2 regions of the Pseudoalteromonas sp. 4NS20-0020 genome follow, and region 2 is predicted to be linked to the other one. Evidence: riboswitches for the same ligand, from Rfam matches in the RefSeq annotation. Region 2 holds a riboswitch; the other holds the start of a gene.
The links. A riboswitch is a leader RNA that binds a small molecule or an ion and turns the genes downstream of it on or off. The one in region 2 is predicted to bind lysine.

Region 1 (3,419 bases), on a different contig from region 2:
TCAAATGTACGTTTTTACCTACTTGTGCACACGAGCCCACTAACGCGTGGCTATCAACCATCGTGCCTTCGTCGATGTATGCACCAATATTTACGTACGCTGGTGGCATAATAATAGTGCCTTTAGCTACGTAGGCACCACGACGAACGCTTGAACCACCTGGTACCATACGCACGCCGTCGTCAGTGCTAAACTCTTGCGGTGCGAGATTGTGCTTATCAACAAACCCGCCTGCAAACTCAGTGTTAGTGCCATTTTTAAAGGCTTCTAAAATGCCTTGTTTTACTTCTACGTTAGCTTCCCATTGGCCGCTTTCGTTTTGTGATGCTGCGCGTACTGCGCCCGATTCTAAATTATTAAGTAGTTCTAACCAGCTCATTATAAAAACCTGTATTTAATGCCAAGATAAAATGGTGTCGTTTGCAGTGGTAATGCAATCGGTTTGCGTTAACTCAAGATGCGTTAAAGGCGGACGCAACAACGGGCTACTTAAGCGGCCTTGTTGGTGCATTAGCACTTTAACGGGAATAGGATTTGCTACAGCAAATAGGCTATTAATAGCGCGAGTCCACTGAGCAAATAAATTGGGGTGTTGACCGCTTAGGCTACGTTTTACAAACTCGTGCGTTTGTTTTGGCCATGCGTTTGCCGCAACCGATACTAAGCCTTTTGCGCCAGCTTGTGCGAAGTAGGGCATAAGTGCATCGTCGCCACTGTATAGCGCTAAATTAGGCGCGGCTTGTCGGTATGCTTCAAATTGGGTGATGTTGCCACTGGCTTCTTTTAAGGCCCACAGTTTTGGGTGCGCTTTTAAGTTTTCAATGGTTTCGATAGGAATGCTTACACCGCTGCGCCCAGGTACGTTGTACAACATACACGGATGCGCGCTTTCGTTTAACAAGCTTTCGTACCAAAGAGTTTGACCTACAGCTCCTGGTTTTGCATAAAGAGGCGAGCCTAATAAGTAGCTGTGAATAGGTAATTGGTTACAGTAGCTAACCCATTCTTTTTGTTGAGCTAAATTACTACCACCAACAGCAACCATAAGCGGTACACTGGGTTTTAATTGGCACACATGCTCAACAATCGCTTGTTGCTCTTTAAGCGTAAGGGCTAAGCCTTCACCTGTACTACCGAGCAGTAAAATACCGTTGTGTGCTGCTTCTTGTTCGCTAACAAGTGTTGTGAGCGTGTCGTAATCAACATTACCTTGTTGATCAAACGGCGTAACAAGCGCTGTCCACAGTGCGTAGTCGTTTAAATTGAAATTATTGATCATCTCTTACGAACCTATAAGGTGTTCGAGATATTAAAGGGGCTGTATGATGTGAGCCGCATTAACGTCGTTCGAACAGTATTCGAAGAGCGAATGGACTTAAAATAATAGGGCGCAAGGCCTTATTATTTAAGACCAGAAGCTCTCCACCAAACTAATAAGCTGTTTTAAAACAGCTATTGGTGACAGTCGCTAGGATTCAACCTAGTCGCCCGAAGTAATTGCTTCGCAAAAGCGTTTACCTCTCGGCGGTATTCCCCTCACGTATGCTCACTGGAGTTTGCGCTCCTAACATACGCTACCTGAATAACGCACCTCTTCTAGCCCTTTGTATTTTGTTTAACCGCAAAAGGTTTAACAAAATACAATTTAAATAGGGTAATTGCGGCGATTAAAACATTTTAGCCGTCTAGGTGTCAAGTTGCAGGGTACAGATTAGTTCATCGAAAATGTGGGTGGTTACGTATTGGCTGCTTTTCTCGTAAACTAATCCTATGAGCAGCGAGGTATTTAATAAGTATGGAAAAATTTAGCGATATTTATAAGCGAGCAGTAGAGCGAAAAGGCTCTGAAAAAATGCTTAAGTTATTACTCGCAAAACCCTTATCTAAAAAAGCATTAAGCACGTTAAGTGACGACGATTGGCTTGAAGAATTTACCCGAAAAGTTTTTCAAAGTGGTTTTTACTGGTCGGTAATAAACAGCAAATGGCCGGGCTTTAGAGAGGTTTTTTGGGAATTCAGCGTTGATAAGCTATTAATGATGCCGCCCGATATGCTCGAGCAAAAAGCGAGTGATGAGCGTATTATTCGTAATTATAAAAAAGTGAAAACAATTCCTGAAAATGCCTACATGATCCACGAAATAGCACAGGAATATGGCAGTTTTAGCAAGTTTATTGCCCAGTGGCCAACAGATAATATTATTGGTTTATGGGCGCATTTAAAAAAACACGGTGCCCGATTAGGCGGTAATACAGGCCCTTATGCCTTAAGAGCACTTGGCAAAGACACTTTTTTACTTTCGCGAGATGTAGAGAGTTACCTAAGGGCACATAAAATTATTGATGGTGGGCTGCAAACTAAAAAATCACTCACTGCTGCGCAGGCATTTTTTAACGAAATGCAAAAGCAAAGTGGTTTAAGTATGCAAGAGCTAAGTTTAATTGTGGCCTATGGTGTGGGTGACAATCGCGTAGGTATACGTCAACAGTCAGGAAATTAACCATGAAACTAGTGCCGAGATACACAGACATAGCAGATAATTTCGCAATAGAAGATCAACCATCAAGCGTTGCAGCTCCGCAACTGCTTTTGTGGAACGAAGCGTTAGCAAAGCAGTTTAATATAGGTGTTGAGCCGCAGCTGCGTCCTAGTACCTTTGCAGGCAATGAATCACAGCAAATAAAGTCGGTAGCGCTTGGTTATTCTGGGCACCAGTTTGGTCACTTTTCGCCGCGTTTGGGTGATGGACGAGCGCATCTGCTTGGTGCTATAAATGACGATAAAAACCAGCTGTGGGACATTCAGTTAAAGGGCTCAGGCGCTACCCCGTATTCTAGAGGTGGCGATGGGCGATGTGCATTAGGCCCTGCTATTCGTGAATACGTAATGAGTGAAGCTATGCACGCATTAGGTATTCCCACTACTCGTTGTTTGGCTGTGGTTGGTACCGGCGAAGCGGTTTACCGTAATCCGCCTCAACCAGGGGCTGTTGTTACTCGCCTAGCGAGCAGCCATATTCGTGTTGGCTCGTTTCAATACTTAGCAACCCAAGGCGATGCTGAGGGATTAAAAAAATTAGCTGATTTAGCAATTAAACGCCATTACCCTGAAATAACGAGTGAAGGCCCTGAGCGGTATATCGCTTTTTTGACAGCAGTCATTAGTAATCAAGTGAACTTGATTATTAATTGGATGCGCGTTGGGTTTGTTCATGGCGTTATGAACACCGATAACACGCTCGTAAGTGGCGAAACTATAGATTATGGCCCGTGTGCAATGATGGATAGCTTTGACTTTGACACCGTATTTAGCTCTATAGACAAGCAAGGCCGCTACGCTTTCGGTAATCAGCCAAATATGGCGAGTTGGAATTGTGCTCGCTTAGCTGAAAGCCTTATCCCATTAATTAGCGATGATGA
Region 2 (3,419 bases):
TTTTAGAATTTGGACATTAAAAGAGTCATTAGCTAAAGCAACTGGTCGCCCTATTGCCAAATTACTTAGCCCCAACGTATTTAACGAATTAACCTTAGTAGGCTTGGCCGCAAGCAGCCAAGTAGTAAACACACAAACAGAGACGTTTGATTTAACCTTAGTGCATAAAAAAAGCACCGACTGGCGGTGCTTTTTGTTAACCGATGTCTCGCTTATACCAATCCGCTAAATTAAGTGATCTATTTTGAGTATAGATAAACGTGTTGATAGCTAGGCAAAAAATTCGTTATTTAGTTGTTCTAAATGAGAATTTTTTAACGCAGATAGCGACACTTTTAGCCCCTAAAATGATTAAGTATTATTGCGAATTGGTATTGCTAGTTAAGCTTCTAACAAACGGCTATGAATAGCCTGAACCACATTATCAGATTCACTTTGTTCGACTAAAAAGCATAGGTTGTGCTTACTTGCTCCATGACAAATTAAGCGAATATTAAAGTCACTTAATACCTGCATTAAGTTCATTTCGTGTTGGCGAAGTTGAATCTCAGAGCCAATAAGTGCCACCAGTGTTAAGTTGTTTTCAACCGATACATGGCAAAATTCAGCAAGCTTATCTAAACACGCTTGGTCGAGCTCTGGGCGCGACGCGTTAGGTGCATTATCAAGCGTTATTGCTACACTAATTTCAGACGTAGTTACCAAATCAACCGATATATTAAACTCGCTTAAAATAGTAAATACACGAGCTAAAAAGCCGCTAGCCAATAGCATTTCAGGGCTTTTAAGGGTGAGCAAAATTTGATTTTTACGCTGGGTTACCGCGCGAATTCCTGGTTGCTGCGATTTTTCACGCTCTATCCACGTACCACCACGTTCAGGCTCGCGGCTTGAACCAACAAACACATTAATATGACTACGGCTAGCAGGTAAAATAGTAGCTGGATGCAATACCTTTGCACCAAAGGTAGCCATTTCAGCGGCTTCATCAAAGCTTAAGCGAGCAATGGGCGATGCCTTTACACATAATCGCGGATCGGTACTAAAAATACCCACAACATCAGTCCAAATATGTACACTTTTGGCGTTTATTGCCTCAGCAAGTAAAGCGGCACTGTAGTCAGACCCACCACGGCCAAGCGTTGTTGTTTGTCCAAATTCGTCACTGCCAACAAAACCTTGGGTTACAATAACTTTATCATCTAACAGTGGGATCAAATATTCTTTAGCAGCTTGTGCTGTTGCGCTTACATTTGGCGTTGCTTTTCCAAACTGACTATCTGTTTTAAGTACTTGGCGTACATCAAAGCGATCGGCATTTAAGCCTTTTAAACGCAGCACTTGCGCAAATAAGTACGACGATAAACGCTCACCAAAGCTAAGTAACTCATCGTGCTGCTGATCAGTTGTCAGTGTTTCAAGCGCTAGCGTTTGGAATGCTTTTAACGTTTCGTTAAAACCTACTGCTAAATCGGCATCAAGCGATAATTCATCTAAGATTGCCTGTTGAATGGCTAGCACGCCACCAATGTGTTCTTGGCGCTGCTCTGGGGTGATGCTTGATTTACACAGTGCAACCAAATGATTAGTTACGCCGGCACTGGCGCTTACAGCAACAATACGCACGCTTTTATCGGCAACAATAATTTCGCTACAACGACTCATCGCATCAAAGTTAGCCACACTGGTTCCGCCAAATTTGGCAACGATGTAATCTGATTTAACGTCCGATACTGTTTGCGGCACTGATTGGGTAGTCATTTAGTCTCCTTTTGCGGTATCCAAACCGCGATAAAACAAGAAGAACTTGGCAAGTGAATGCTTGAAGGTAAATCCACTGCCAGAAGCTCTCCACCTAGATTGGTGACAGTTTTGAGGATTCAGCCCCATAAACCGAAAAACAACATCGACGTAACGTTGGTTTTCTCGGCGAGTACTTCCCTCTTTAATGGTTATGGGCGTTCGTCACCTACCATTAAATACCTAAGTATCGCACCTCTTCTGAATGTTGTATTAACCAATGGCTAATAAAACAAAACCCCACTATAAAGTGGGGTTTGAAAGTTAACGTTTAGACGTCTAGCTGTCAAGCGTTTTAATGCGGTTTGTTAAGCAAAACTTAAACAAACCCGCCCATGTAATAAGCGCCCGCATAACCCACGGTATAACTTACTAACAAATAGAGCGACAAACGTAAGTAACTCATAAAAGTTAGCTCTGTTACTTTACTCATAGCAATAATACCCGCAGCCGATCCAATAATTAGCATAGATCCGCCAACACCGGTTGCATAAGTAAACGATAACCAATCTTGCTGGCTCATTACTATATTAGCTTTTAGTAAAGCAGCAGTGAGCGGAACGTTATCAACCCCAGCCGATAAAATACCCATTAAGTAGTTAGCGTACTGTGGCGCCATAACGGTGTAAAGGTCGGTAAACTTACTAAGCATTCCAATCTCTTTTAAAGCACCTACCAATAATAAAACCCCGACGAAAAACAGTAAGGTGTCGTATTCTATGTCGCGTACGTAGTCGATAATATTTTTGTTTATGTCTTTTTTGCGCATTAAAAATTGCGCCACTAAAAACATGATTGATAGGCCACATAAAAAAGTTAATAAAGGCGGTACACTGTAAATTACACTCAGCGCAAGTATGCTTATAACTGTAGATACAAAAATAACTGCAATGGTGATATCGGTTTTTTCTATGCGTTTTTTTCCAGACTTTGAAAAGGTTACATCCCCTTTCATGCCAATACTTAGCATTGCTGCTAACAGCATAACGCTAATAAATGCAGGCGCAATAAGCAGTAATAAGTTAGCAATGGTTACCTTGCCATCTAAAAATATCATTAAGGTTGTTACGTCACCGGTAATTAACGACACACCCCCGGAGTTAACACCAAACACAATAAGTGTGGCATATTTTATAAGTTTTTTAGGCGGTAGCTTTAACGACATAACTACAGCAAGCGATATTAACGTAGCCGTTACGTTGTCTGAAACCGACGAAAACAAAAAGGCAAATACCCCAACCAAAAACATCAGCTTGCGTTCGCTAATACTTCTTGGCATTACTCTGTGCACAATATTTTCGATAAACCCTTTTGAGTTTAAATAAGCAACAAAGGTCATGGCGGCCATTAAAAACAACCACAGCGATGCTATCTCTAAAATATTTTCGTTAAGGAGTTCTTGTACTTGCTCTGGGCTTTGCCCATGCAAAGGGAAAATAAACAGGAGGATCCAGCAAAGCGTGCCAAAAAAAAGCGTGGTTTTAGCTTTATTTACATGGATGATATCTTCTATAACAATCAATAAAAATCCGATCGCTATCAGGGTTAGAATAATCGTGGAAACCATGGGTATTAAATAACCTTTGATATTGTTTTAAAGAACACACGTAAAGTCCCTC

Region 1: linked by a shared signal. The riboswitch ahead of dapA (4-hydroxy-tetrahydrodipicolinate synthase) and the one ahead of lysC (lysine-sensitive aspartokinase 3) in region 2 are both predicted to bind lysine.

The regions. Positions count from the first base shown of each region.
Region 1 is NZ_BAAJMI010000004.1:499,652-503,070, reverse strand. It holds gene AC27JL_RS12860 (2,3,4,5-tetrahydropyridine-2,6-dicarboxylate N-succinyltransferase) at 1-379, opposite strand, end outside; gene dapA (4-hydroxy-tetrahydrodipicolinate synthase) at 395-1,279, opposite strand; lysine riboswitch at 1,408-1,604, opposite strand; gene AC27JL_RS12850 (DNA-3-methyladenine glycosylase I) at 1,796-2,500, shown strand; gene AC27JL_RS12845 (protein adenylyltransferase SelO) at 2,503-3,419, shown strand, end outside.
Region 2 is NZ_BAAJMI010000003.1:195,840-199,258, reverse strand. It holds gene AC27JL_RS08160 (4'-phosphopantetheinyl transferase family protein) at 1-229, shown strand, start outside; gene lysC (lysine-sensitive aspartokinase 3) at 382-1,761, opposite strand; lysine riboswitch at 1,837-2,009, opposite strand; gene nhaD (sodium:proton antiporter NhaD) at 2,120-3,367, opposite strand.